4 regions of the Paenibacillus sp. VMFN-D1 genome follow, and region 1 is predicted to be linked to each of the others. Evidence: riboswitches for the same ligand, from Rfam matches in the RefSeq annotation. Region 1 holds a riboswitch; each other region holds the start of a gene.
The links. A riboswitch is a leader RNA that binds a small molecule or an ion and turns the genes downstream of it on or off. The one in region 1 is predicted to bind thiamine pyrophosphate.
Positions count from the first base shown of each region.

Region 1 (7,179 bases):
AGTGGTGGTAAAACCGGCGGAAGTTCAGGGGATATGGGCCGGATGTGCAAAAACCGCGCCGAAATAGTATCATAGGGAGGAAAGATATGAGTCTATGATATAGGGGGGAATGACGACATGCTGCACGCATCGCCGTCATCTTTTGAAATATTGCCGTCCCTCGCCAAAATTGTGTGCGAGCCCGGCTGGAAATGGCAGAAGCGCGAGAAGGCGCTGGAAAATTACGATTTATTTTATGTATGGAGCGGGGAGGGGACCGTCATCCGGAATGACGAACCGTATGAGGTCGGCAAGGGGAGCTGCTTCCTGTTCAGGCCCGGCGACCACACGAGCGCTACGCACAACCCGCAGAAGCCGCTCGTTCTGACTTACAGCCACTTTCGGGTGTCCGAGCCTGTGACGGATATTCCGCTGCCGTACCGGAAGCTGACGGAAACCGTTGACTTTGAATACATGCTTGCCCGTTACGTCAGGCTGTTTCTTGTGAACACCTTCGCCGCCCAGGAAGAGGGGCAGCTCATCCTGAAGCAGCTGATGATCCATCTGCTCCGGCACGACCGGCAGCAGCCGGAGGAGAAGAAGGTCAGCAACCAGCTGACCGAGGTGATCCACGAGATCGCCAATTACATTCAGCAGCATCCCGGCTTACCGCACCGGGTCGAAGATTTGGCGGCCCGCGCCGGGTTGTCGCCGCGGTATTTCTCGATCAAATTCAAGGAGCTGATCGGCTCACCCGTCCAATCCTACATTATCCGGACGCGAATCGACCGGGCGCAGCATCTGCTCCTGCATGCCGGCATGAACGTCACGGAGGTGGCCGATGCGCTCGGATACCGCGACATTTTTTTCTTCAGCCGGCAATTCAAACAGTATACGGGCAAGAATCCGTCCGAAATCCGGTAATTGTTTCCTGCTGTTTCGCGGTCTTCCCCTTTCGGGTAATAAGCTTCAAGCTTGCAAATGCACCGAATAAACGAAGGGAGGAAAGCATCGGATGAGCAGACGGCGGATTCGCAGGCGTGACGGGTATGCCGCAGCTGCGGCGGCGCGGGGGAAAGGCCGTAACCGGATGCGCCGGTTCAGACCGGTCAGCATCATGAGCGACGTATGGTTTTAACCCCACTCGTTAACCTTTTTTATGAACTTCATCACACATGATATAAATGATGTCTAAGAGCAGCGCGGGATGCCAGCCCGCCGCTGCTTTTTTGTGCGCGCATCATCAGATTGGAATGGTCTATAGTACCGGTTACGCGGAGAATGCGGTTCGCGGTTGCGCTCTCCCCCGGCCTGCCGGCTTATGGTATGCTGTGGGAGCAAGGTGTTAAGCAGAGGATGGAGGATAGCGAAATGAATGAAGCATTCGGAGCAAATTCGGAGGACAGCCTGCGCCTTCTGCTGGTTCAGGCAGAGCAGGTGCTGATGTCCGCCCTGGAGAAGTTTGGGATTAAGGAGGAGCAAGCGGAATTTATTCAAATTTCAGACCATATTACGTACCGGGTGAGCGCGCGGTCCGGCGGCAAATTTTTGCTGCGGATCCATCCGGTGTCGGCCGACGTACCGGCCATCCGATCGGAAATGATGTGGCTGAATTGGCTTTCTTCCCAAGGCCTGCCGGTTCCGGAAGGCGTAGCGGACCAGGAAGGGAATACCGTGGCGATCTGCGAGGCGGACCGGAGCCAGGGCTGGCCGGTGACGCTGCTGCGGTGGATCGAAGGGGAGCAGGCGGAGGGCGGTCTCGATGACAGGCAGGTGTACCGGATGGGTGTGCTTATGGCCAGGCTCCATCAGGCTGCACAGAGCTTTGTTCCGCCGGAAGGGTTCGTCAGACCCGAATGGGGGGCTGCGAGCCTGACAGAAGATATGCAGCGGCTGGAACGGCGGCACCGCGCCTTTCTGAGTTCCGATGAATGGGAGCTTTATGTACAGGCGGCAGACCTAATCAAAGGGCGGATCGCCGCATGGCCTCCGGGCCCTTCCCGATACGGTATGATCCATGCAGATCTCCACGAAGGGAACGTTGTATTCAAGGACGGGGAACCTTGCCCTATCGATTTTGGCCGGTGCGGGTTCGGTTATTATGCATACGATTTGGCGCAGGCGCTGATCGGTCTGTACCCAGCACAGCGGAGCATGCTGCTGGACGGGTACGAAAGCATGCGACTTCTTCCGAAGGAGAGCGTGTCCATGCTGGAAACCTTTTTCCTGCAGGCGGTCCTGGAGAATCAGGCGTTTCACGCCGGCAATCCGCAGGAAATTCCGTCGCTGAAGGAACAGAAGGGGTATATTCTGTCCGCGATCCGCAGCTACTTGGCGGAAGAGCCGTTTCTGTTTCCGGCGAAATAACATCTGAACGGGAGTGGAGCACAATTGGGAGGACATGATGAGCGGCCGGTCGCGCTGGTCACGGGCGGTTCCAGCGGCTTCGGGCTGCTGGCCAGCGTGGAGCTGGCTGCCTCCGGATACACGGTTTTTGCCGGCATGCGAAGGCCGGAAGCGAGCAGGGACCTGATGGACGCTGCGCAGACGGCGGGGGTCAGACAGCATATTCACGTGGTTAGGCTAGATGTGACGGACGGGAGACAGGTGCTTGAGGCGGTATCGGGCATCCTGAAATCCCACGGACGCATTGACGTGCTTGTGAACAATGCAGGCACCGCATACGGAGGAATGATCGAGGAGATTCCGATGGACGTGTGGAAGGCGCAGCTGGAAACGAATTTCTTCGGGATGGTTGCGGTCACCCAGGCCGTTCTTCCCGCGATGAGGGAGGCCCACCAGGGAACAATCATTCAGATCAGCAGCGTCAGCGGGGCTGTCGGATTTCCCGGTTTTGGCCCCTACGTCTCGTCGAAGTTTGCTGTAGAGGGCTTCAGCGAATGCCTTGCCCTGGAAATGCGGCCATTCGGCGTCGATGTCGTGGTGGTGGAGCCGGGCTCGTACGGGACGGCCATATGGGACAAAGGATTTGCGCAGATGAGCGCCGCCGAACGGTCACCCTACGAGCGGATGCTGAACCAGGTGATGGCCTTTTCCCGTGACAACGCCGGCCAGCGCGGCGATCCGGCCGATGTGGCCCGGCTGATCGCAAGAATCGCAAGTATGAACAAGCCGGCATTCCGCTATGCGCTGCCTGCCGGCACCCGCTGGACGATGAAGGCCAAGCAGCTGCTTCCGGGCCGGTGGTTTCAGCGGATTATGGTCGCGCTCCTAAGCAAAAAAGGCTGAGCCGGATTCGCTTCCGGTTCAGCCTTTCTTCGGGTGCAGCTGACCGAGCAGCTGACCCATGCGGACATGATCTCCGGTCCGGAGGTCTGTCCGCGGGGTGAACGCGCCGTCCTGGATCAGCAGCACGACGGTCGAACCGAACTCAAAATAGGCGAGCGGATCGCCGTTACGCCAGGAATTGGCGGTTTCGTCGTCGTAGCGGATGCTGCTGACATTCATGGCGCCGACTTTGACGACCGCGACCTCTCCCAGGGCTCCCTTGATATACGTAATCAGCCTCTCATTGCGGCACAGCACGGATTTCATCTGGGTCATGCCAAAATCATTGACCGGGTAGCATCGTCCCTTGATATGCTCGCTCTCCACCTTCACGCCTGTGATTGGAGAGTGGATCCGGTGGTAGTCGGTAGGGCTGAGGTACAGCACAAAGACATAGCCATGTTTATATAACTCCAGGTGGGGAGAGAAATTAAGCAGCTCCGCCACCGAATAATCCTGCCCTTTCACGTTCAGAATCGTGCCTGAGGTGATTTCACCCATTGCGGTGATCTTGGCGTCGACGGGGCTCGTGAGTACGTGCTCGCCTTCGTGAACGGGACGCATGCCGGGCTTCAGCCGCCGTGAAAAAAATTCGTTGAGTGTGCGGTATTCATAGATTTCTTTCTCCGCTTCATGCGCTGGGATCTGATAGCTTTTGATAAAAGTAGGGATGACCCCTCTGCTGAGCCGGCTGTGCGAGAAGCGTCCCATCATGGAAGAGAGCCACTTTCGCGAGGAGAGCTCTGTCATGAGCCGCAGTAATTTCTTTGTCATGCCTAATCTCCCTTCCATACGTGCCTGTAGCACTCTGAATATATTGACATAGAACGGCTATCAAATCAATATGCAACAAATGCTGGAAACCGCCTCTGAGAAAAATGGTATTGCCAATCCTTCAAGGATCATGTATTTTGGAATCAATACGGGCCCGATGCCGACTCATCGCGGCGAGGTGCCTGTTACACGGAATTGAACCCAAGCATCTCATCGCTTTGGACAGCGATGGCTCCGGAACCAGGAGGCGGCGATGCCGCGCCTTGCGTTCATCTGTGTACATATGGGAATACGGGAGCTCGAGCGAATCGGGCTGAGAGTGCAGCTAATGAACCGCTGCTGACCGGGAATCTGATCTGGATAATGCCAGCGTAGAGAATTCAAGTCCTTTTATGGGCTTATTTGACGATCTCCCTCGCTTATCCAGGGGGTTTTTTTATTGCCCAATTTTGGAAAAAGAAAGGATGTTGTCAAATGAACAGCAGTACGATGCAGATGGATCGGCCGAAGGGGCTGAAGCTCAGCGACCTGCTCGTGACGATTCTGCTATCCCTCGTGATCGGGGTGGTGTACCATTTTTGGGGTTCGGTGAACGACTTGTTCAAGCCGCTGTTTTTCCAAGCGGATGAGCTGATGTACGGCATGTGGTTCCTCGCTTCGACGCTTGCCGCGCTGCTGATCCGCAAGCCCGGCGTAGCCCTCCTCGCCGAGGTTGCCGCGGCTCACGTAGAAATTCTGTTCGGCAGTGAATGGGGCCTTCAGCTGGCGATTTACGGCGTGGCGCAAGGTCTTGCCGCGGAGCTGATCTTCGCCCTGTTCCGTTACCGCAAATTCTCCATGGGGGTAGCGGCGCTGGCCGGTATGGCTTCGGGATTGGGATCATTCCTGGTGGATGTGTACTACGGCTACGTCACGGACTATACGACATGGATGATCGTGTTCAAGTACGTGATGCGGTTAATCAGCTCGGCGGTGCTGGCAGGGTACCTGGCGTATGCCCTGACCAAAGCGCTGGAAGCAACCGGAGTAACCCAGCTGCTCCGGCCAGTGACAGCCAAGGATTATGAAGCGCTCGATCATGACTGAGGCTAACCGGGGTGTCGCGACGATGCAGCATTCGGCGGTGCATGAGACGGGTCAAGGAGCGGATCAAAGGGCGGATCAAGGGAGCGGGCAAATTGCCGTTTCGGTAACAGACCTGCGCCTGAAGTTTCCGGGTGAGAAGGCGTTCGTGTTCAAGGATGTTTCCCTGTCTGTGCCGGCTGGGGAAAAGGTGCTTCTGCTCGGTCCAAGCGGATGCGGGAAATCGACGCTGCTGCAGGTGCTCGGCGGGTTGATTCCGGCGGTCATCGACGTTCCGCTCAAATATGCGGACATCCGGAAGCCCCGCTCGTGCGGGTATGTATTTCAGGACCCGGATACCCAGTTCTGCATGCCGTATGTCGATGAGGAGCTGGCGTTTGTGCTGGAGAACCGCCAAGTAGCCAGGGAGGATATGGTCCCTCGGATGCGGGAGGCGCTCGGACGGGTCGGCCTGGACCTTGAAGAGCTGCACACTCCGATTGAACGGCTGTCCCTGGGGATGAAGCAGCGGCTCGCGCTCGCTTCGGTCCTTCTGCTGGAACCGGAAGTGCTCCTGCTGGATGAACCCTCGGCGCTGCTGGATCCCGAGGGAAGACAGCAAATTTGGGAGGCGGTTCGCGGCGTATCGGCCGGACGGACCGTGCTGATCGTCGAGCACCGGATCGAAGAAATCGTGAACTGGGTCGACCGGATCGTTCTGTTCGCGCCGGACGGAAGCATTCTGGCCGACGGCAAGCCGGCGGAAATCTTCACGGCGTATCGCCGAACCCTTCAGGAAAATGGCATTTGGTATCCCGGCGTTTGGGAGGATTACATCCGTCACCGGGATACATGGAACAGCGGCCTGGCGCAATCCCTGCAGCAAGGTGCGGACTTGGCGGCGCCGGTCCTCTCCTTGCGTGGTTTTGTCGGCCTTCGCGGAGATGCGCCGGCAATCATGGTGGAAGAGGCGGAGGTATATGCCGGCGATTTTGTCGCCGTTGTCGGTCCTAACGGGGCGGGGAAAAGCTCCTTGCTGCTGAGCCTGATGCAGCTTCTTCCGACAGCCGGCAGCTACGCGCTGGAAGGCAGGCTGCTGCAGGGAAGGGGCAGGAAGCGGACCTGCCCTTCGGACCGGATCGGGTTCGTGTTTCAGAACCCGGAGTTTCAGTTTGTGGCCCAGACAGTACTGGAGGAGACGGCCTTTTCCCTTCACATGCAGGGCGGCATGTCGCGGGCTGAGGTGGAGCGTAGAGCCGAAGACTGCCTTAAGACGTTTCATTTGAACGGCTTGGAGAACCGGCATCCGTATCAGCTCTCGACCGGACAGAAACGCAGGCTGAGCGTTGCCACCGCGGCGGTGCGCCGTCAGGCGGTGCTGCTGCTGGATGAACCGACGTTCGGGCAGGATGCCCGCAACGCCTTTGCCATCCTGGAATACTGCGAAGCGCTTCGCCGCAGCGGCACGGCGATCATTATGGTGACGCATGAGCGGGAAATCGCTGCGCTGGCCGCTACCCAGGTATGGGAAATCCGCGGCGGAAGTTTGACGGCCATAAAGCCCGGGAGGCGGAGGCTTGAGGGAGAAGGCGCAGCTTCGGATGCGCAGGGGGAGGTGAGCGGATGAACCGGTTTTTGACTCCGAGCCGTCATACCTGGCTGCACCGGGCGAATCCCTCGCTGAAGCTCGCTGTGCTGATCATGTTGTTTATCGTTACGATTCAGACGCGAAGCATTGATTTTGCCGTCTATCAGGCAGCGGTCTACATCGCCCTCCTGTTTCTGCTCAGCGGTTATCCGGCATGGAAGGTGGCGCTGCTCGTTCTCTCCTTCTGCCTCGTATTCGTCTCTTCATCCCTGACGATGATCCTATTCGGGAAAGGGGATCACGTCTGGTGGCAGTGGGGGCTGTTCCGCGTATCCGAGGAAAGCTTCTACCGCGGGCTGCACCTGGGATTCCGGGCGATTGCCTTTGCGGCAGAAGGACTGCTCTTCGTCATGACCACGCCGTCCGTCAAGCTGTTCTATTCGCTGATGCAAAATTTTCGCCTTCCCCCCAAATTCGCATACAGCTTC
Region 1 is NZ_QRDU01000006.1:268,895-276,073, forward strand. It holds gene C7820_RS29875 (AraC family transcriptional regulator) at 118-903, shown strand; gene C7820_RS33965 (hypothetical protein) at 995-1,117, shown strand; gene C7820_RS29880 (phosphotransferase enzyme family protein) at 1,351-2,346, shown strand; gene C7820_RS29885 (SDR family oxidoreductase) at 2,371-3,228, shown strand; gene asd (archaetidylserine decarboxylase) at 3,247-4,041, opposite strand; TPP riboswitch at 4,323-4,436, shown strand; gene C7820_RS29895 (ECF transporter S component) at 4,516-5,127, shown strand; gene C7820_RS29900 (ABC transporter ATP-binding protein) at 5,120-6,730, shown strand; gene C7820_RS29905 (energy-coupling factor transporter transmembrane component T family protein) at 6,727-7,179, shown strand, end outside.

Region 2 (7,179 bases), on a different contig from region 1:
ACCGGCTGCTGTTGGCCAGGGGCGAGCGGCTGTACGAAGAGGCGCTGGGCGAGAGTCGGGAAGTGATCGCTGCCTATATCGGACAGTTCGAAAAGGCACTGCACACCCAGGACGACCGCGAAATCAAAAAAGCTGCGGAGGTCTTCAAGGATCGACTGGAAGAGCTGGAAAGGTGGATGAGCTTCACATGAACATCTGGGAAAGGTTGGGGATCGAGCGGACCACGGAGCTGCGCATCATCAAGAAGGCTTATGCCGCCAAGCTGAAGCAGCATCATCCCGAGGACGATCCCGAGGGCTATCAGCAGCTTAGGGAAGCTTATGAGGCTGCATCCAAGTTCGCCAAGGAGGCCAATACAACGGTACGTGAGCCGGCTGAGGCTGAGGATGAGCTTTCCATGCCGATCTACCCGCCGGAGGATACCAAAGGCGAAGTTGATCAACCTGGTGCGCCTAATGCACAAACCACATACTCAAATGGAATATTCCAAGCCAAGGCAAGCGTTGATCCGGTCAGCCTGTGGATTCATCAGGCCGAGGAACTGTACGACGACTTTCCGGCACGGATTCGGGTGGAGTCGTGGGAGCGGCTGCTGAACGAGGATATCGTATGGGACGTCGAACGCGGGCCGGAACTGCAGCATGCGTTCGTGTCCTTTCTGATGTCCTGCAGGCATCTCCCGCGAGACGTTTGGCAGCTGCTGGACGGCACGTTTTACTTTACGGACGATCCCGAAGAACTGCGGGAACGGTATCCGACGTATTTTGCCGAATACATCCTGCAGCAGCTGGACGGATCACGGGAGCTGCGTTATGACTCGCTCGCTAACGCTCCCGTAGGGGATGCCGCGGACATTGAGAGATTTTTGGATCTGCGGGAGTCTGCGCTGGATATGCTGATGGAAGGCGAGCTGGAAGAAGCGGAAGCATGCTTGTCCGAAGCTTCGGCGTGGTTTGCGGACGATCTGGATCTGCAGCTGCTTTGGGGAAAATATAACCTGGCCGCGGGCGACCGGCAGGAAGCGCTGAAATGTTTCGGCCATGCGATCCTGCTGCAGCCGGATGATCTGGAGGCTTACCGGTACGCGGCACAGCTTCGATACGATGATCAGCGGTATGAAGAGGCGCTTTCGGATTGCGAGCGCATTTTGGCTGCCCATCCGGACGATCAGGATGCGCTCTGTTTAGCGGGACGGTGCCTCACCGCGATGGGACGGATATCGGAGGCCAAGGAACGGATGAAGCGTTCTTTTGACATAAACAATCAGCATATGAGCACCCTGATGTACTGGTCGTCTACTGCAAATAAGCATCACTATGATCAGGGGAAGATCGACCCGGCCGAGCACCGCAAAGTGGTCAAAAACAATATTATATTCGACGGTTTTTTATTTCTTCGGTTAACTTGGCTTTATATTTTTGTGTATATCGTGCTGCAGTTGTTTTTTGACGTGCCCGTTATCGTCACGGGGGTGTTCGTGGCCATTCTGCTGTGGTATTTATACAGAACGTTAAGAGCACACCGGGTGCTATCAACCTAGATAATGGAGGACGACATGCGCAGCGATTACAAGAAGAAGCAAATTAAACAGCTGGAGCTGTACTTCCGCAGTCTCTCCAGCGTATGCATCGACAGCGTGCTGGCTTATTATTATGTGCCGTACGAGTTTTTGAAATTTGAGCGTTACCTCGGGAACCGGGTTTTGAAAAAGGGGCTGCGGCTCTGGGACATCAAGGATGCCGAGTCTTTAAAGACCCGGATTCGCTGGCTGCTGGAGGACGGGAACCGTGACGATTATAAGGCCCTGCACGCCGAACTGTCGGCGCTGCCGGAACAGGCACGGCAAAACTGGATGGAGGCATCCAAGGACTATCCGAAATATGCCCGGATGAGCGTGGTTCAGACGTTTTTGCTGCAGCTGCCCGCCGGAGAAATAGCCGCCTTCGGGGGCGGCTGGGCGATTTTCTTGAGCCGGATCGGACTCGCTTACGGATATTTGACGAAGGAAGAGGCCTGGGCCATTAAATTGGAAGCGGCCGGGTATGTGCAGCAGCATTACCGCAGCTGGGAAGAGTATTTGATCGCATTTATGGCCGGCAGCCGCTTTTGGAAACCGGAGGAGCAGTTTGCAAATGTAGTCTATATCATGACCCGCGGACAGACGCTGCTGGGGATGGGTACCTTCGCTTCCCGGAAGGCGCCATGGGATATTCCGCTTGAGCCGGGAGGTGAACGAGCAGCGTACCGCAAGGAATCGGCCAGCCTGGATGCCTGAGGCGGTGATCAATGGGCATGCGGGTCACAGGGCCTTTAGATTGTGGGGCTTAAGTACGCTGGATGCTCTTAAAGGGGGGATTTGGATGTATACCTTGGAAGAACTCCGGAAGGCATTCCGGAAAGGGACCAAGCTAAAGTATGTATTTTTCTGGGGGCACCAGCCCGCGGCGGACGGTTCTATTTCGAAGAGCTGCTTCAGCCAGTGGTGGGAAGCAAAGTTTACCGTGGACGGTGTGGAGTATGCGAGTGCCGAGCATTATATGATGGCCGAGAAAGCCAGGCTGTTCGGTGACGAAGAGATCCGAGAACAGATTCTCGCAGCCAAGCATCCGAAACATGCCAAAGATCTGGGGCGGAAGGTGAGAGGATTCGATCCGGCCGTATGGGACCGGGAAGGGTACTCCATTGTGGTCCAGGGAAACGAAGCGAAGTTTTCCCAAAACGACGATTTGAAGCAATTTCTGCTGGGTACCGGGCAGCGGGTGCTGGTAGAGGCAAGTCCCGTGGATTCGATCTGGGGCGTTGGGTTGGCCGCTGACGACGAGGCGGTCCTGAACCCGCTGCTGTGGAAAGGGAAGAACCTGCTTGGCCTTGCCTTGATGGAGGTTCGGGACCGGCTGCAGGCGAAAGAAGCCTAGCTGCATACGAAACATGCGTGTCGTGCGTGCGGGGCCTAGCGGGAGTGAAGAACTTGGCAGCCGTAAGGAACACGCTGGCAATGAGGAGCACATTGGCAATGATGAGCATGCCGTCGGTGAGGAGCTTGGCAGGAAGTCAGGATCAGTCGATCGTAGGAAAAGGGCTGCAAATCGAGGGTCATGCTAGATTGTGGAAAAGGGCTGCAAATCGAAGGTCATATGCAAAAAGGTCGTTGTCGGTTACTCAGCGTAACGGGACAACGACCTTTTTATATGCCATAACTTTGCGTTTGATGAGACGGTCCTTCGGCTTAAGTCAGGGCGCCTTCCTGCTTTTTAAAGAACGTACGCAGCGCCTGATAGACTTCGCCCTTTTCCTTGATGACGTAATACATGAACTGATCGAGTTTGATATTCCGGTACGCGGACATCAGCGTGCTGCTCCGGTTGTACTGGTTGACCTCTCCGTAACCGAACATGTTGCTGACTTTAAGCAGCTCGCCAATCAGCCGCACGCAGCGTTCGTTATCGGAAGTCAGGTTGTCGCCGTCCGAGAAATGGAACGGATAAATATTGTACTTGGCGGGCGGGTAGCGCCGGTCGATGATTTCCAGCGCTTTCTGGTAGGCGGACGAGCAGATCGTGCCCCCGCTTTCGCCCCGGGTAAAGAAATCTTCTTCGGTGACTTCTTTGGCCTCCGTATGATGGGCCACAAAGACGATGTCGACCTTTTCGTATTGGCGGCGCAGGAAGCGGGTCATCCAGAAGAAGAAGCTGCGCGCACAGTATTTTTCAAACGTGCCCATCGACCCGGACGTATCCATCATCGCAATGATGACCGCGCTGGAATGGGGAACGACGACGTCCTCCCACGTTTTGTAACGCAGATCGTCGGGGCTGATATGGTGAATTCCCGGCTTGCCGCTGGTGGCGTTGCGCCGCAGATTTTCCAGGATCGTCCGCTTCTTGTCGATGTTGGACTGCATGCCTTTTTTGCGGATATCGTTGAACGTGATCGATTCGGTTTCGACTTCCTGCTGCTCTTTCGGCTTCATATTCGGCAGCTCCAGCTGATCGAACAGCATGTTCTCCAAGTCTTCGAGGCTGATCTCGGCTTCCATAATGTCCTGGCCGGGCTGGTCGCCGGCTTTTTCCCCTTGACCCGGCTTTTGCACCGGATCCCTGCCCAGCACGTCTCCCACCTGGCTGTCGCCGTCTCCCTGGCCGACATGCTTTTGCTTCTGGTAGTTATAAATGAAACGGTATTCATCGAGGCTCCGGATGGGCACCTTGATGATTTGCTTACCGTCCGACATCACGATGTTTTCTTCTGTGATCAGGTCGGGCAGGTTCTGCTTGATAATTTCCTTAACCTTCTCCTGATGGCGGACCTGATCCTGGTACCCTTTCCGGTGCAGTGACCAGTCCTCCTTGGACACCACAAACAGCGAATGATCGTCTGATGGCATGTTCAGGCACCTCCCATGTTCCCATACTCAGCACAAACTTTGGCTTGTTAAACATTTATATTCACGGGCGGGGACGATATGTGATGACGCAAGAGATAAAATAAGAAGTTTGCCGCACCCAAATATATGAAATTTTGCGAGAATCGCTCCTATGGATGAGATAGGCGTTCCGATGCCGGTGATCTCACGCTGGCTATTGCCAAAAGTCAGCAGTTTGGGCTATAGTGGTTGTGAAATTAAATAGGAATGCGGGTGCTGGATGAAGTCCGGCTGAGATGGCAGCCTTATGCTGCGGACCGTTAATCTGATCCAGGTAATGCTGGCGTAGAGAATATCATTCGAATTGCGGTGCCATTCGTGTATTTCTCGAATGGTTTTTTTGTGTTAACCGGGTAAGAGGGCGCTTTCGCAAGACGAGGGCTTACCCTTCGCGATGATAGAAGCCGGCATGAAATGGAGGGAATGGCAAAAGGGAAGAGAGGAGAAGCAGTCATGGTCGATTTTCGTCTGTATGCGATTACTGGCGAGACGTTCCATCCGGGACGCCGGCTGGTGGACGTGATGGAGCAAGCTATTCGGGGAGGCGCGGACATCGTTCAATTCCGCGACAAAACAAGCGGCAGGGAAGAGCTGCTGCGCAAGGCGGCGGAGCTGCGGGAGCTGACCCGCCGCTACGGTATCCCTTTTATCGTGAACGATCACGTTGATATCGCGATGGAGGTGGATGCGGACGGGATTCACCTCGGTCAGGGCGATATGCCGATCGCGGAAGCCAGAAAGCTTGTCGGTTCCAAGATCATCGGCATATCCACCCATGCGATTTCGGAAGCGCAGCTCGCCGAAGCGGAAGGGGCGGATTATATCGGCGTCGGGCCGATCTATGCGACGGCCACGAAAGCGGATGTGGTGGATCCGGTCGGTCTTTCGTACATTCGGGAAGTCGCCGAGGTCATCAAGATCCCGTTTGTGGCGATTGGCGGCATCAAGCTGGGCAACGTGGACGAAGTGATCCGGGCCGGTGCGAGCCGCGTCTGCGCGGTGAGCGAAATCGTCGGCAGCCCTGACCCGGAAGCGGTATGCCGGGCGTTCATTCACAAGCTTGAAGGTAGAGGAGGAGCGGCGGATGGAACTGGTCATTAACGGAACAAAGCGGGAGCTGGCGGCCGAGACGGTAGCCGATGTTCTCCGCCTGCTGGGGCTGTCCGGCAGGCCGGTCATGGTGGAAGCGGACGGACAGGTGCTGAAGATCGAGCAGTGGGAGACGACTCCGGTCGTACCTGGAATGAAGCTGGAGCTGGTCCATTTCGTAGCGGGAGGTTGAGGGGGAAAATGAGCAGAGATAATTGGCAGGTTGGCGGACAGGAACTGTCGTCGCGGTTGTTTTTGGGGACCGGGCTGTTCCCCGATCCTTATGTGCAGATGGAGGCGATCAAAGCTTCGGGAACCGAGGTGCTGACGTTCGCTATCCGCCGGATCCATCTCGATTCGGTGGAGGATGACTCAATTCTGCAGCATGTGGAGCCCCAGAAATACATCTACCTTCCCAACACGTCCGGGTCGACAACCGCCGAAGAGGCGGTCCGGATTGCCCGGCTGGCGCGGGCTTCGGGACTCAGCGACTGGATCAAGGTGGAGATTAGCGCCAATAAGCGCACGCTCCTGCCCGATCCGATTGAAACGTTAAAAGCGACGGAAATATTGGTCAAGGAAGGTTTTACGGTACTGCCGTATATCTCCGACGATCCGGTGATCTGCAAAAAGCTGGAGGAGGCCGGGGCAGCCGCGGTTATGCCCGGCGCAGCGCCCATCGGGACCGGCCTCGGCATTCTGAATCCGTACCATCTCGGATTGATCGTGGAGGAGCTGTCGGTCCCTGTCATCGTAGATGCGGGTCTGGGGACAGCCAGCGACGTGGCGCTCGCGATGGAGCTGGGAGTCTCCGGCATTCTGATGAATACCCCGGTGGCCAAAGCCAAAGACCCCGTGATGATGGCCCGGTCGATGAGGCTGGCGGTTGAGGCGGGGCGTTTGGCCTACTTGTCCGGGCGGATTCCGAAGAAGAAATATGCTTCGGCCAGCAGCGGCCTGGAATCGCTCGTCATCGAATAAAAAAGGATGGACAGGGGGCTGTAACAATGAGCGGAGACATCATTGTCATGGGGGGCGGCATTATCGGATTATCCTGCGCGCTGGAGCTGCGCCGCCGCGGCCTGAACGTCACGCTGCTTGAAAAGGGACCCTGCGGCGGGCAGGCCTCCGGCGCGGCGGCAGGGATGCTCGCTCCGTATTCGGAGAACGTGGAGTCCCCGGACGAATTCTTTCGGTTGTGCCGTGAGAGCTTGTCGCTGTATCCGCAGTGGCAGCAGGCGGTGAAGGACATCTCCGGCGTTGACTTCGAGTATGCCGAAACCGGCAGCCTGTACGTCGTGAGGCATGAGGCGGATTTGCTGGCGCTGGAGAGCCGGCTGGAATGGCAGCGGAGCTGGGGCTCCGGTGGCGAAATATTAACGGGAAGCGCGCTGTTCGATGCCGAGCCGGGACTGACCCGCGAAGCAGTAGCCGCCCTGTGGACTCCGGTGGAGAGCCATGTGTATGCCCCGGATTTGACGGAAGCGGTCAAACGGGCCTGCCTGGCCTCCGGCGTGCAGATTCATGAGCATCTTGGCCGGATCGAACTGGCTGAATGGCGGGAGCGGGTTGCGCTGTGGGCGCAAAATGGCGAGCGGTTTGAAGCGGACCGGCTGCTGATCAGCACCGGTGCGTGGGTACAGGAGATGTCGGAGACGCTTGGCATC
Region 2 is NZ_QRDU01000002.1:553,691-560,869, forward strand. It holds gene C7820_RS18000 (molecular chaperone HscC) at 1-191, shown strand, start outside; gene C7820_RS18005 (tetratricopeptide repeat protein) at 188-1,540, shown strand; gene C7820_RS18010 (DUF1266 domain-containing protein) at 1,556-2,275, shown strand; gene C7820_RS18015 (riboflavin biosynthesis intermediates N-glycosidase) at 2,361-2,915, shown strand; gene yhbH (sporulation protein YhbH) at 3,227-4,384, opposite strand; TPP riboswitch at 4,623-4,732, shown strand; gene thiE (thiamine phosphate synthase) at 4,877-5,524, shown strand; gene thiS (sulfur carrier protein ThiS) at 5,508-5,705, shown strand; gene C7820_RS18035 (thiazole synthase) at 5,714-6,493, shown strand; gene thiO (glycine oxidase ThiO) at 6,520-7,179, shown strand, end outside.
Region 2: another riboswitch for thiamine pyrophosphate. It lies ahead of thiE (thiamine phosphate synthase); the one in region 1 lies ahead of C7820_RS29895 (ECF transporter S component).

Region 3 (7,179 bases), on a different contig from region 1:
CCCACTGGCTTTGCAGCCGCTTGCTTCCGTCGCGAATCTGCTCCCGGCCGGTGAGTTCAACGCCCGCACCCGGAATCCGCCACACGCCATCCTCTGTGAACAATGACGCTAGACGGTCGGGGTCGCGCATCATCACCGAGTCGGTGAACTCGCCGCGCAGTGCTTCGATCTCGAAGCGATCAACAATACTCTCAATGCTGCTCATTGCTTTTATCCTCCTCTGTGTTTACAGTGCACTTTTTCTCCGACAACTCAGCCTTTATATTGGGATAGAAGGTGCACCTTCGGCAAATTCGCCCGCGTAGGAACGTTCGTGTAACTCCGTGAGTGTTGCTCCCTCCTGCCAGGCTTTCAAAAAGGTTTCCGGATTCACCATGACTCCGAGTGCTTCGACGGGATTGGAACATTGCTGAAGCGCGCGCATGGCTTCCAGACCCTTGAGCAAGTCAGGTCCGTAGTTGTCGACTTGGAGTTCCAGGGCATTGTTGTCAGGATCGCGGTAATAGAATGACGTATTTGGACCATGGTTCATCGCCATGTACGGCAGCAGCCCCTTGTGTTTCAGACGTTGGTACGTCCGCATGAGATCGTCAATGCTGTAGATGAATGCTACATGATGCATGCCCGCGCTTGCGGGTACCTGTTCGATACATGCGGGATCATGAAAGAGAACCAGGCGATGGTGAGCCAGATCGAAGGTGTAAAAACCACCGATACCCTCCACTTCCAGGGACGGTGTGACCCCGAGGAAGGTGCGATAAAACGCCCGCATCTCCAGAAACCTTGCCGTTTTAAACCCAATGTGGTGCAGCTGCATAGGCGGAATCCCTGCCTCATCAAGGCGGTCTGCCTCATGTTGTGGAGTGTCCATCATCTGTTCAGTCATATAGAAGATCAGCTCCCATTCATTTTTTATGCGATTTGCATGCCGCCGGCTGACAAACAAATCCATTTGCGCTATCATGTGACTATAAAGTCACTTATGATACCCTCATCATATGTTACCAAAAAGTAACGTGTCAAGCGAAACAAAACATTTTTTTGAACTGGAGCGTGAAATGAAAATGGAAAACAACCCCCGTCATGTAAGTCGGATCGCGATTAAGGCAACCCCCGAGCAGGTTTGGCAAGCGATTACGGATCCGGCCAAGACGTCAAAATTTTGGCACCATTGCGCCTTCCGTTCCGATTGGCAAATCGAGTCCCCATTCGAACTATGGAACGGGGAAGAGAAGAGGGCGGAAGGAATCATTCTCGACATTGATCCTCCGAGTAAACTCGTTATGAGTTGGCGGTATGTTGCGTTTCCGGGGGCGAAACACGAGCCCCCGATACGCATTACGTGGGAGATCGGTTCACATGAAGACCTTATGGGCGTAACCCTCGTCACCGTTGTGCATGATGAACTGGACCAAGCCGCTGAAACCGCAAAAATTGTTGAAAGGGGATTTCCGATCGTGCTTTCAGGCTTAAAGACGCTGCTTGAAACCGGAGAGACGCTCGTTGGCGGATAACACCCGAAGATAGGTGAAATTGAATTTGGAGAGGGAAAAGAAAAAGGCCTGTCCGTAGCGGGCAGACCCCTTTTGATTTAGCGCGGAAGGCCGTAAAAACGGCAGGCATTGGCATGCAGCAGCGCCCTGGCTTCCGGCAGGGGGACGCCACGAATGCTGCTCCATACCAAGGCCACCTCTGCGGTCATGCGGGGATGGGTCATCTGACCGGCGAACGGCCCTTCGAACGGCCATGGCCCGTCGGTCTCCGTCATCACCTGGGAGGCGGGATACCGGCGCGCGAGCTCCTGGATTTCCGCCTCGTAGGCGATATCCGGCGTAAACGAGACGTAATATCCGCTATCCGCCATGCGCCGCACGGTGTCCGCCGATCCTTTGAACCAGTGGAAATGGGCGCGGGAGACGCCGTACTTTTCCAGCAGATCGCAGGCGATATCCGCATCCTCGTACACGGCATGCAGCACGATCGGCTTGTCATGGTCCCGGGCAAAACGTACGAAGCGCTCAAGCAGCGCCTCGTACGGTCCGTTATCCCAAGGAAGCCCGGCTTCGGCAGCCTCCAGCCGCGAGTAGTACGGCAGGCCGACTTCGCCGACGGCGACCATGTCATCCGCATGCTCCGCCATCCAGCCGAAGAGCGCGTCGATCTCGCGGTCAGCAGGGAGCGGCTGCTCGGGATGGAAGCCGAAGGCGGGATAGACCTGCCCGGGCCAAGTCTGGGCAAGCCTCAGATTGGCCTGGCTCGATGCCAAATCCATGGACACGCCGATGACGGCTTCGACGCCGGCATCTTTCAGACTCCCGAGCAGCGTCTGTGTCTCGTGCTCCTTATAAGTATCGAGATGAATATGGGCATCGATCAAGGGCGCGAGCGGCGACCGGTTCGCCTCCGCCGGCGATGCGGATGCCGCCGCTGCCCGGTCAAGGATCATCTCTTGGCCGTTTGCGGGGTTTACTTCGCTGTGGTTGCCGCTCATAGGCGTGAACCTCCTTGCTGTGCAGCCTGCATTTTTCGCTGCTCCTCTCGCATCCATTCGCTCAGCTGACGCTTCAGCTGCAGAAACTCGGGAGCCTCCGTCACTTCCTCGCGCCGCGGGCGCGGAAACGGCACGTCAATGGCGTGCAGCACCGCGGCCGGCCGGCTCGAGAAGACGTAAATACGGCTCGAGAGCAGCAGCGCCTCCTCGATGTTGTGCGTAATGAAGAGAACCGAGCGGCGGTTCTCTTCCCAAATGTCGAGCAGCCAGCGCTGCATGTCGCTGCGGGTCAGCGCATCGAGCGCGCTGAACGGCTCGTCCAGGCACATCAGCTCCTGCGGGCTGAGCAGCGCGCGGAGAAAGGCCGCCCGCTGCTGCATGCCGCCCGACAGCGTATGCGGATGCGCCTTCTCAAAGCCGGCCAGGCCGACTTTGGCGAGCCAGCGCCGCGCGTCGTCACGGGCCTCCCGGCTGACGGGGCCGTGCACCTCCTGGGCCAGCAGCACATTGTCCTCGATCGTCCGCCAAGGGAACAGGGCGGGCTGCTGCGGCATGTAGCTGATATGCCCCTGCTGCCCGGTCACCTCGGCGCCGTTCATCCGGACGGTGCCGGCATCCGGGCGGGTCAGCCCGCCGATCACGTGCAGCAGCGTGCTCTTGCCGCTTCCCGACGGTCCGATGATGGACACGAATTCACCTTGGCCCACGGTCAGCGAGATGTCGTTGAGTACCGGCAGCGTCCGGCGCTTCTCTGTGAAGCTTTTGCTGACGGAGACGATCTCCAGTGCTGCAGGCGTAGTTTCTTGATTTATCACGGCAATTCTCCTTTCCGGTCAGGCCCGCTAGCCCTGCTTTGGCTTCCAGCGGACGAACCATTTTTCGAGCAGCGCAATCAGCCCGAACATCAGCAGGCTCAGCACGACGATAATCATGATCGCGACGAACATGCGGTCGGTGCGGTAGCCCGATTTTTGCAGCATCATATAATAGCCGATGCCCTTGTCGGCCCCCAGCCACTCGGCAATAATCGCTCCCATGACACTGTAGGTGGCGGCGATTTTAATGCCGGAGAAGATGGAAGGGAGCGCGTGGGGCAGCTCCAGCTTGGCGAAGATTTGGCCTTTGCCCGCCCCGATCATGCGCATGTAGTTCATCATGACGGGATCGGTCTGCTTCAAGCCGCCCAGGGCGGCGACCGCTACAGGGAAAAAACAGACGAGCGTGATGACGATGATCTTGGGCAGGAGGCCGAAGCCGAACCAGATCATCAGCAGGGGGGCGAGGGCGATAGTCGGGATATTTTGGCTTAGAATGAGCAGCGGATACAGCGCCTGTTTTAAAAACGGAATCAAATGCAGAATCAGTGCGATGACCAGCCCAATGGCGGTTCCGATGGCGAAGCCGAACACGGTCAGCTTCAGCGTGGCCCATACATGCTCCCACAAGCCCCCGGAAGCGGCCGCAGCTTCCCGGGCGATGTCGCTCGGCGCAGGCAAAATCCATTGTTCAATATGGAACAGGGAGGTCAGCAGCTGCCACACGAGCAAAAAGAAGATGACCGCCACGAGGGGCGGCCATACGTTTTTCCACCAGCTTCTCATGGACGGTACTTCTCCGTCAGCTTGTCCATGCTGATTCCGCCGGGATTATGGGCGATTTTGACCTGGGAGATGATACTCGGGCTGCCTGCGGCCACCAGAGCTTCGTGCATTTTGCGCACGACGTCCAGCAGCTCCTCCAGCTCGCCCTCCATCGTCGTTTCCAGCGGGTGCACCTCATGCTTCACGCCGGACTGCTGAATGACCTCAATGGCGCGGTCGACGTAAGCGTAAGAGTCTTCGTTGCCCGGCGTCTTCGGGATTACCTGAATGCTTAACAGCGTATTGGCCATGCGAATCTACTTCCTCTCTTGATAAGATTACATGTATTTTAGGTTAGATGCGGCTTACTGTTCCGGCAAAAAGTCGTTCGTGTACGCGCTCTTTACGTCCAGCGGCTTGTCCAGCAGCTTGTGCTCGTACATCCAGTCGGAATAGCCCTTCCAGATTTGTTCCTTCTGCTCGCCCCAGCGGGCTGCGTCGTCCTGATATTTAGGACTTAACCATTTCTGGCTTTCGATCACCAGCTGCTTATCGAGGTCGGGCACGTCCTTCAGCAGCAGGTTGGCAGCTTCTTCCGGCTTGTCGATCGCGTACTGATAACCTTTGGCGGTCGCGCGCATAAACGCTTTAACCAGCTCAGGGTCGTCCTTGATCTGCTTCTCGTTCGTTACGAGAACCGGTGTGTAGTAGTCCAGCTTCTCGGAATAATCTTTGACATACAGCATGTCCAGCGGCTCGCCGCGCAGCTTCGCCTCGATACCGGTCCAGCCGTAGAAGATCCAGGCGAAATCGATGTCCCGCTTCACGGCGGTAAAATAATCGGCGTCGCCCATGTTGACGATTTTCACCTTCTTCACGTCCGCCTTGTCGATCTCCATGATGGAGCCCATGACGGCTTCCTCCACAGGGGAGCCCCAGCCGCCGTACGTTTTGCCTTCAAAATCCTTCGGCGTCTTGATGCCCCGGTCCACCGGTGCGGCAAAGCCCGACGTATTGTGCTGGATGACCGCGGCAATCGAGACGAGCGGAACGCCCTGCGTGCGGGCCTGGGTCACGCTCTCCTGATAGCTAACGCCGAAGGGTGCTTTGCCGGAAGCGACCATGGCGTCCGCGCCGGTGGAGCCCGGCTGCACGATTTCGACGTTCAAGCCTTCTTTTTTATAGTAGCCCAAGTCTTTGGCGACATAGAGCCCGGTATGGTTCGTGTTGGGCGTCCAGTCGAGGACGACTTTGACGTCCTTCAGCGGCTTCGCTGCAGTGTCGTCCTGGCCTGCCGTGCTGTCGGAAGCGGATGTACCTTCTCCGCTGCCCGCATTGTTCTGGCTGCCGCCGCATCCGGCAAGCGTCAGTACGAGCATGCAGACCAGCATCAGCAGGCCGATGGATTTGTTCTTCATGGCTTTCTCTCTCCTTTGATGTCCGGCCGTTCTTATTCTCTCTGTAAGCAACGACCGGTGATCCCCTCTCCCCGTTATATTTAGAATCGTAAGCCGATCTGAGTGACTGAATCATCGAAGCATTCGCAAGGCGTGATCCCGTTTTTCACTAGTATGAATGAAAAAAGCGCCCCGTAAACGGGACGCTTCATATGCGCAAGATCAGCACGGATTGTATGCCGTGACAAACGGTTTCCTACGCTGGCATTACCCAGATCAGGTTAAAAGGGTCAGTATCTTGAAGGGATACAATCTCAGCCGGCCAATTCCAGCACCCCGGATTCTATAAGGTTTTCGGGTTGTTTTCCTCCCATATTATAGTCCATCCCCATGGGGGTGTCCAGACATCCGCCCGATTCCAGATTATCTCTGGAAAAATTCGATCCATTCTTTTTCCGGACCATAGATAAAGAAATATTGGTATCCGTTGGGCAGGGTCACGATTTCCTGATCGATCAGCTCCACGCCGTCGAGCGCCTGAATCCGCTCAAATTCCTTCTGAATGTCGTCGACATGGATCGCAAAATGGTGCACTGTGCCTTCGGCCGGCAGGTCGTAGCTGTAGCCTTGAATGAGCTCGATTTCTGTCTCGTTACTGTCCCCGAAGCCGAGAAACGCCAGCTGGAACACGCCGTTGGTGTGCGTCAGCCGGCCTTTCAGCTCCAGGCCCACGATCTCGGTATAAAATCGGATGGTTGACTCCAAATCCCGTACGACGATGCCGACATGATCCAAACGTTTATTAGCCATATGTATAAGCTCCTTTTCATAGTACTTATAAGTAATGGGTTGCCCTAAATTAAGGCCATTATAGCATTTAAATCCGAGTTGTACAGTGGGGGATGGAAAGTCCGCCATATCAATGAAGGGCAGTCAGCAACGAAATAGAACCACTAAAAAAAGCCCGGGCTGTCTATCAGACGATCCCAGGCTTATTTTAGTTCCCGCGCTGCTTCTTCTTCGCATAAAATTCGGCCGCCTTATGGCGGTTGCCGCAAGTGTCCATGCTGCACCAGCGCCGCTTGCCGCTCTTGGAGGTGTCCACAAAGTGCAGGATACAGTCGTCATGCTCGCAGATCCGGATGCGGTCCGAAGATACGCTTGCCAGCGTCTCGAACAGGGAGCGGACGATGGGGTACAGCACGCCTTGGACGGCGGTTTGTCCGTAGGTGATGAGATGGGGGAGGCCTTGGGCATCCCGCTCAGCCCGGAGCGCCACATCTAACCGCGAAGCTTCGGCCTCCATGGCGGCGAATGCCTTATCCGACAAGGTACCACCATGGTCCAGGTCTTCTAGAACGAGCCGGCACACGCCGCGCAGACGGAGCAGTTCGGGCAGCAGGTCTTCCCGCGTCACAGCTGAAGCTGCCCCTGGGGTATTGTTCAAGCCGTGCAATTCATTATCGTGGAGCCATTCGTCCAAATATCCCGGCTCCTCCAGCATATCCGTGACCCGGTGCTCCCGCATGCGCACCGTATTGGCGAGATTGATCCACAGGGCGCCCCCCAGCACGTTGCGGGAAGGGGATTTATCCATGATGCGTCATCCTTTATAGAGTAATCGTTTCCTTTGTGTTCAGGAATGCTATGTCCATTGTATCACCAACTGCAGCCCGCAGGCGATTTTGCCAATCGGGAGTCTGCAGGTATA
Region 3 is NZ_QRDU01000003.1:281,477-288,655, reverse strand. It holds gene C7820_RS22380 (nuclear transport factor 2 family protein) at 1-205, opposite strand, end outside; gene C7820_RS22375 (VOC family protein) at 260-952, opposite strand; gene C7820_RS22370 (SRPBCC domain-containing protein) at 999-1,514, shown strand; gene C7820_RS22365 (TatD family hydrolase) at 1,592-2,446, opposite strand; gene C7820_RS22360 (ABC transporter ATP-binding protein) at 2,488-3,306, opposite strand; gene C7820_RS22355 (ABC transporter permease) at 3,334-4,092, opposite strand; gene C7820_RS22350 (thiamine-binding protein) at 4,089-4,382, opposite strand; gene C7820_RS22345 (ABC transporter substrate-binding protein) at 4,437-5,489, opposite strand; TPP riboswitch at 5,705-5,817, opposite strand; gene C7820_RS22340 (VOC family protein) at 5,892-6,278, opposite strand; gene C7820_RS22335 (CGNR zinc finger domain-containing protein) at 6,466-7,065, opposite strand; gene C7820_RS22330 (MBL fold metallo-hydrolase) at 7,079-7,179, opposite strand, start outside.
Region 3: another riboswitch for thiamine pyrophosphate. It lies ahead of C7820_RS22345 (ABC transporter substrate-binding protein); the one in region 1 lies ahead of C7820_RS29895 (ECF transporter S component).

Region 4 (7,179 bases), on a different contig from region 1:
CCCGCGTATTCCTCCGGCTCCGCCGCCATAATATTGCCGCCCAAGCGGTTGTCGATGACGATGTCCGGCTGCAGGGAGCGGATCATCCGGATCAACTCGGTGGCGCGCCACTTTTCGCCGGTCATATCATCATATGAGAAATCGAACCACATAATATCGATTTTTCCGTAGTTGGTCAGCAGTTCCCGGACCTGTCCGTGCATATACTCCAAATACCGGTCGAATTGCTCCTCCCGGTTCTTGTACGATTCTTCCGCACGCATCGGGTGCTGGCGGTCGCCGAAGGCAGGATAATCCGAATGGTACCAATCGATCAACGAATAATAGAAACCGACCTGCAGCCCCTCTTCGCGAAACGCATCGACATACTCGCGGATCAGATCTCTTCCAGCGGGCGTATTCGTTGCTTTGTAATCCGTCAGCTCGCTGTCAAACAAGCAGAAGCCGTCGTGATGCTTGGTCGTCAGCACGGCGTAGCGCTGTCCGGCCGCTTTGGCCGCCTTGGCCCATGCACGCGGATCATACAGAGTCGGATTAAACTCCTCAAAATAGGCTTGGTACTGTTCATTCGTGATGCGCTCCTGGCTCCGTACCCATTCGCCTCTGGCCGGAATCGCATACAATCCCCAATGAATAAACAGGCCAAAGCGGTCGTTCATTAATGTTGCCGTTCTTTCAAAACGCGGATTCATGCCCTATTCGCCCTCCAATAGCTGTTTTCTTGTCTTGTGCCGCAGCAAAATTCGGCAGCGTTGCTTACTGCACTGCCGGACGGCACTCCCTTATTCTTCGTTCCGGCATCCGGGATACCCTTTTATTCAAAATCGCTTTTTTCGCACGAAATCTAGTCATCCTAAATGGTTAAAATTTGAAAAATACAAACAAACGTTCTATAATGAATGAAACAAACGCCTTGAATGAAACCGAATCGATACGGAAAGCGGAGGGAAATCCATGAAACTGCACCTGATCAACAGCACGCGGACGAATAATTTTAATGACCCCGGCATGATGGGAAAAATCCAGGCCATTTGGAACGAAGCCTCGGACAAGGTTGAGCGTCATCGCGACATGATATACGGTATTTATTATGATTATGAAAGTAATTACAAGGGAGACTATTCGTTAAGCGTCGCAACCGAGAATCACCCAGGCGATACTTGGATAGAAATCCCGGATGACGCGACGTACGAGGTTTTTACGGTAGACACCGCTGATGAAATGGGCATCGTGAAAACGTGGAGAAGCATCTGGGAGAAAGAAGAAGCAGGGGCGTTACGCCGGGCCTATACCTATGATTATGAGAAATACCACCCCGGCGGAGAAATAGAAATTTACATAGCCGTAAAGTAACCAAACCGCTAAGTAACGAAGAGTAATGAATACGTCATGGTTTATGAAAAAAAGGTCACACCTGGATTACCAGGCGTGACCTTTTGACATAAGGGAGCTTAAGTTGTTCTTCCGTTAGACCCGCCGGTCAGCATCCGCCGTTTGTCCGCGTCCGGATCACGGGTAACCGCGCTGTCTGCACCGAACACCATCGTCCAGCGTTCCTCCGCATCGTACGCAGGCCACAGCAGAGAAGGCGTTGAGGGCTGTCCGCGCTTGGCAAAAGACGTCCAGGCCTCCTGCATGCGTTCCGCCACGCTCCTCATCTCTTCGTTCACCGGCATACCTGCGCCTGCAAGCAAGTCGAGATTGTTAAACACAAACGGAATTTCGGCGGAATGAAAGGCCGTTCCCAGCAGCGGATCGCCCGGCACCATCGCATAATCGTAACGGTACATCCATACCGATGCATGCGGCAGCTGGGCTTCTGCGAACTGAAGGGCTGACCTCCAGAAGAACAGCTCGGTCATCGCCTGGCGCTGCCCCTCCACGGTGGCCGGATATGCTTCGATCCAGCTCGCCGCTTCCTTCGATCCGGTCACCGCTGTATACGCCCGGGCGTTTTGTTCCTTAGTCAGCATCGGCATGCCTTCCGGTATAAAAAGCGCCCCCTCATCCCGGTTCGTACCAATGATGATCTCGATGCCAGCCGCGGAACCGGAGGCTACCGCTTCCAAAGGCGTGACGGGCAGCAGCTTCCCGTCGACGACGGGTTGGAACAGCATGACGGCACTCGCTCCCGCCGCCTGTTTTAACTCGTCTGCCGCTCTTAAGATCTCCTCGGCCGGCACTTCTTGCAGCCGCTCCAGCTGATCCTCCGGAATGCCAAGGATATCCAGCAGTCCCTTCGTAAGCAGCCTGCCATGGGAGTCCGAGATCGCCTGAGAAGCCCCGCTCTGCATAATCGCCCGGGTGAACAAGCCTTGGGCTGCAGGCATTGCGAGCAGCGCCGCGATGCTCATACTTCCCGCCGACTCACCAAATACGGTCACCTGCTGTGGATCTCCGCCGAAAGCGGCGATGTTGTGCTTCACCCAGCGCAGCGCTTCGATTTGGTCCAGCAGACCGGCGTTGCTTACATAACCGTCTTCGAACTCGCCGGAAAATGGGGAAAAATGCGTAAAACCGAGAGGACCCAGCCGGTAGCTGAGGTTGACGACAATTAAGCCTCCCCGGCGCGCCAGCTCGGAGCCGTCATAAATGGGCAATCCGCCGCCGCCCGTCACGAAGGCGCCGCCATGGATCCACACCATGACCGGAAGCGGCTGCGGTGCCGGCTCGTCAGGGGCCCACACATTGACGTACAGGCAGTCCTCAGACTGCGGGATCTGATCCCGTTTCAGTCTAAAAGCGCCACCCGTAGGGTTGACGCGCTGCGGGGCAAGCGGTACCGTCATGTCCCCGGATCTGACGCCTGCCCATGGCCGTGCAGGAAGCGGTTTCCGGAAACGCCGCTCGCCGACGGGGGGCTCGGCGTAAGGAATCGCCTTCCAGGTCCGGACGCCGTTCTGAACATATCCTTGAATCAGGCCATTATGAGTACGGATGAGGAGTTGGTCCAATTTCATTAACATCCTTTCTAGCGTTGGAATCGTTCTACCATTGTAACACTAAAAATTGGACAAAGCCTAACCGAAGCTCGGTGCAAAAAGCCATCAATCGACGACCATTTAAGGAAGCTAGCGCCAAGAAAAAAACCTGTCTATATAGACAGGTGCTAATCGCTTGTGGTGCAGACAAATATCGACTGCCTTTATCTTGCCGCCCCTTCCTTTTGGCTGCGGTAGGCCCAATGATTCGTCGGACCGCTCCCGCCGCCAATACCGAGCGAGTTCTCGATGGCCGCCTGGATGAATTCACGGGCCGTCCGTACGGCCTCGTTGACCGGGTTCCCTTTAGCCAGCTCAGCGGCGATCGCAGCCGAGAAGGTACATCCCGTTCCATGCGTATGACGCGTGTCAATCCGGCTTCCTTCCAGGGTCGAGAAGGATTCTCCGTCGAAAGTGAGATCAACCGCCTTGTCAGACGATTCGTCATGTCCGCCCTTGATTACAACCATCGCCGGACCGTAAGCCGCGATGCGGTAGGCTGCCTCGCAGCGTTCCTCCATCGACCGGATCGCCATCCCCGCGAGCACTTCCGCCTCCGGAATGTTGGGCGTGACGACAGCAGCCAGCGGCAGCAGCTTGTTCTTCAGCGCGTCAACCGCGTCCTGCTGCAGCAGCCGCGCGCAGCCTTTGGCGACCATAACCGGGTCGACGACCACATTCCTCCAGCCAAAAGCGGCTATACGTCCTGCGACGGCCTCAATAATATCCGCGCTGAACAGCATACCGGTTTTGACCGCATCCACGCCGAGGTCGGTGCCCACGGCATCCATTTGTTCGGCTGCCGCAGCCGCAGGAAGCGGATATACACCTTGTACTCCGAGTGTGTTTTGAACGGTAATGGCTGTAATGGCCGACATACCGAATACGCCGAGCTCCTGGAACGTTTTGATATCCGCCTGGATGCCTGCTCCGCCGCCGCTGTCAGAACCGGCTACCGTCAATGCTTTCGGGATGCTCATTGCACAAATCCCCTTCCTGCCGACTCCAGAAGAGCGGTAATGGTTCCTTCCTCCAGCGGGTGGCGGTCCATCACAGACAACGCGTCGAGGAAAGCGATTTGGAAGCTTCCCGGCCCCTCCATGCCTGCCCGCTCAAATGCCCGAACGGCCGCTTCACCGTAGTAAGCCAAGGCGGCCGCGCCGGCGGACAGCAGATCGGGTTCGACCGCTCCAAAAGCGGCGATCACCGATGTCAGCAAGCAGCCGGTCCCCGTGACTTGGGTCAGCATCGGATGTCCGCCCCGGATCAAGTATCCCCTCGTTCCGTCGGTGATTACATCTTCTTGCCCGGTAATGGCGACGAGCGTCCCCAGATGGTGTGCCGCCCGTGCCGCCAAGTCGGCGGGAGCGGAGTTCCCGGCCTCCCCTGCGTCGACGCCTTTTATCGCGCCGGATTCACCAATGAGATGGGCAACCTCCGCTGCGTTGCCCCGAACCAGTGACACGCGGACCTCGCGCAAAATCCACAGCGCAGCCTCCGTGCGAAATGCGGTTGCTCCCGCGCCGACGGGGTCCAGGAACACCGGAACGCCATGATCATTCGCCGATCGGCCGGCGCTGATCGCCGCTTCCACCAATTCGCTGCTCAGCGTTCCAAGATTCAGGACGACGGCTTGGGCGACCCGAGCCATATCGGCCACCTCCTCTTTGGCATAGGCCATAACCGGGGAGGCGCCAAGGGCAAGCAGGCCGTTGGCCGTAAAGTTGGTCACGACCACATTCGTCATGTTGTGAATGAGCGGACGCTGCTCTTTTATCCGTAAAGGAAGCTGGATGAGTCCGGACGGAAACATATCGGCGGTCATCGTCCCACCCCTTCCGCTGCAGCCAGGGAAACCGGCCAATCCTCAAGCGTAAACGCCATATCCCAGAACATGTACTCCAGCTGACAGCTGGTCAGAAAATGCTCCATCAGCCGTTTTTTTCTTGCGGGAGGCAGACCCTCCGCCCATTCGTCGAGCAGCCGCCGCAGCTGTACCGTCACGCCGCTTTCCCGGTCCCCGTAAAAGTGCATCCATTCATAAAACGGATGGGATTTCTCCGGCTGGACTTCCTCCAGCAGACGTTGGCCGATTTCCGTATAGGTCCACGGGCAAGGTAACAGCGCAGCTACAATATCCTCAAGTCCCCCTTCGTGGGCGACGTTCAGCATATGCCGGATGTAATGATTGGCCGATGGAGCCAGCGGATAGCCTTGCAGTTCCTCATATGCAACACCAGCAACATCACAAAAGTTTTGGTGGGGATGCGTTTCGCTGTTCAAAATAAACGAAATCTGTTCGTTGAAAAGCGCGGTCGTCTGCCGGCAATCGCATCGGGATATGGCAATGCCATAGATCCGGATGTAGGCGTTCAAGTATTCAAAATCCTGCTTCACATAGTGAATCAGCTGCTCCTTGGACAAGGTACCTTCCGCAATTCCCCGTACAAACGGATGCTTGAAGATCGCTTGATAAATGGGATCTGCCGCGTGTCTCAATTCTTCGGTAAACCGGGCCATGATCATGCACCTCCGTTAATTTTGACGAAAATCGCATGTCGGGGCGCGGGGAAGCCAACACAAAAAAGCCGCCCCGAAATGGAGCGGCCGCTATTTGCAGTGTCATCCTGAATGTATCTCATCAAGAAAGATGCGTATGTATAGGCCTGCTCCACTTCCCTCCGCCGGTATTAACCGGATCAGGTTCAAAGGGTCCAAGCGATCACTTGTCTCAGCTGCCTCCGCAGCTCCCCTAGTGGATTTTCGTATGATATTTTACAAGTTCATGATTAACTGTAGCTCTGTTCGCCGGTGTTGTCAAACAAAAAAAGCTGCTGGCGGGATACCGGGAAAAAGCTTGTCGATCGTTTAAGCGGATCTCCTTCCACCTTCAAGTGTTTATCTTTTCAACGCGTAAGAAAGGATCATCTCGACGATGACGACAGCGGCATAAATGACGGCGGCCGTTCGATAACCCGATCCGTACAGCGCAGCCGCGGCCAGACCGAATACGATCAGCTGCAGCACAGCCCGGACGGGAAGCGTCACCGGGAAGGTCGCTTTCGGTGCGACATACATGCCCCAAAAAACAGCAACAACGACCGGCGAACCTATTCCTGCCACGATACGGATCCACAAGGCGGTATCCAGTTTAAATCCCCACAGGCAAAAGGCTGCCAGTGCGCACAGCTCCATTAGAAAAAAGATAAGGTCGATCACAATCATTGCCAAACCCTCCATTTTGGGCCGGTCAGGGCCTTTGGAATGAAGCCATTCTCAGTAAAATTATGCCGATTGTTTCTTGCCTACCGCGGCGACTCTTCCTCTCACTCCGGCTTGTGGGCTTTCACAATTAAAAAATGCGGGTGATGCAGAATCCGCTGGTAGAAGTCGGCCGACTCCGGCTGCCGCTCCAGAAACTCGGGAACTGGCCTTGGTTCGACAAGCCGGTCCATTACAAACCAGTTTGACGTCATATTGACGATTTCCTGCAGGGGTCTGCGGAAGAACGTCACTTCAACGCTGCCTGCCTCTTTCTTCGTCCACCGGTCTACTAGCAGCTCCCGTACAAAATAATCCGGTCTCTTAAAAACGGTAAAGTCCATAAACGGATGATGCACCGAAAACAAAAACGTTCCTCCAGGCTTCAATACCCGCTGAAACTCACGGAACAAAGGATCCCAGTCTTCGATGTAATGCAGCGTTAGCGAACTGAGAATCAAGTCGAACTTATCGGCTCCGTATGGCAGCGGTTCATTTAGATCATGAACTTGAATCTCCGCTTGACTGCCGATTCTCCGTTTGGCCGCCTCCACCATATCGGGACTGAAATCGATCGCCGATACCGATGCGCCCCGGGAAACGAACTGCTCGGTATACCATCCTGCGGCGCAGCCTGCATCAAGGGCATGGAGGCCGGACATATCCGTTGGCAGCAGCTCCAGCATGGCCGGACGCTCGTAGTATGCGTTGGCGCCGCTGTCCGAATCCGTATGCAGTTCATAGTCCTTGGCGAGCTTGTTATAAGCCTCGAGCACCCTCTCTTTCATGCAACCACCTCCGTAGACTCGCTATTCTCCACCATATTATACCAACCAACAGAAAGGTTGGATATAAATAAACCAGCTTTATGTAAGCTGTGCAGAACTTAGTTGCGGCAGGATGCGTTATTAATGACAAGAACAAGTTTGAAGGCGGG
Region 4 is NZ_QRDU01000001.1:2,254,680-2,261,858, forward strand. It holds gene C7820_RS10335 (alpha-L-fucosidase) at 1-692, opposite strand, end outside; gene C7820_RS10340 (GyrI-like domain-containing protein) at 955-1,353, shown strand; gene C7820_RS10345 (carboxylesterase/lipase family protein) at 1,452-2,960, opposite strand; gene thiD (bifunctional hydroxymethylpyrimidine kinase/phosphomethylpyrimidine kinase) at 3,146-3,961, opposite strand; gene thiM (hydroxyethylthiazole kinase) at 3,958-4,806, opposite strand; gene tenA (thiaminase II) at 4,803-5,501, opposite strand; TPP riboswitch at 5,641-5,745, opposite strand; gene C7820_RS10365 (YrdB family protein) at 5,880-6,206, opposite strand; gene C7820_RS10370 (class I SAM-dependent methyltransferase) at 6,308-7,030, opposite strand.
Region 4: another riboswitch for thiamine pyrophosphate. It lies ahead of tenA (thiaminase II); the one in region 1 lies ahead of C7820_RS29895 (ECF transporter S component).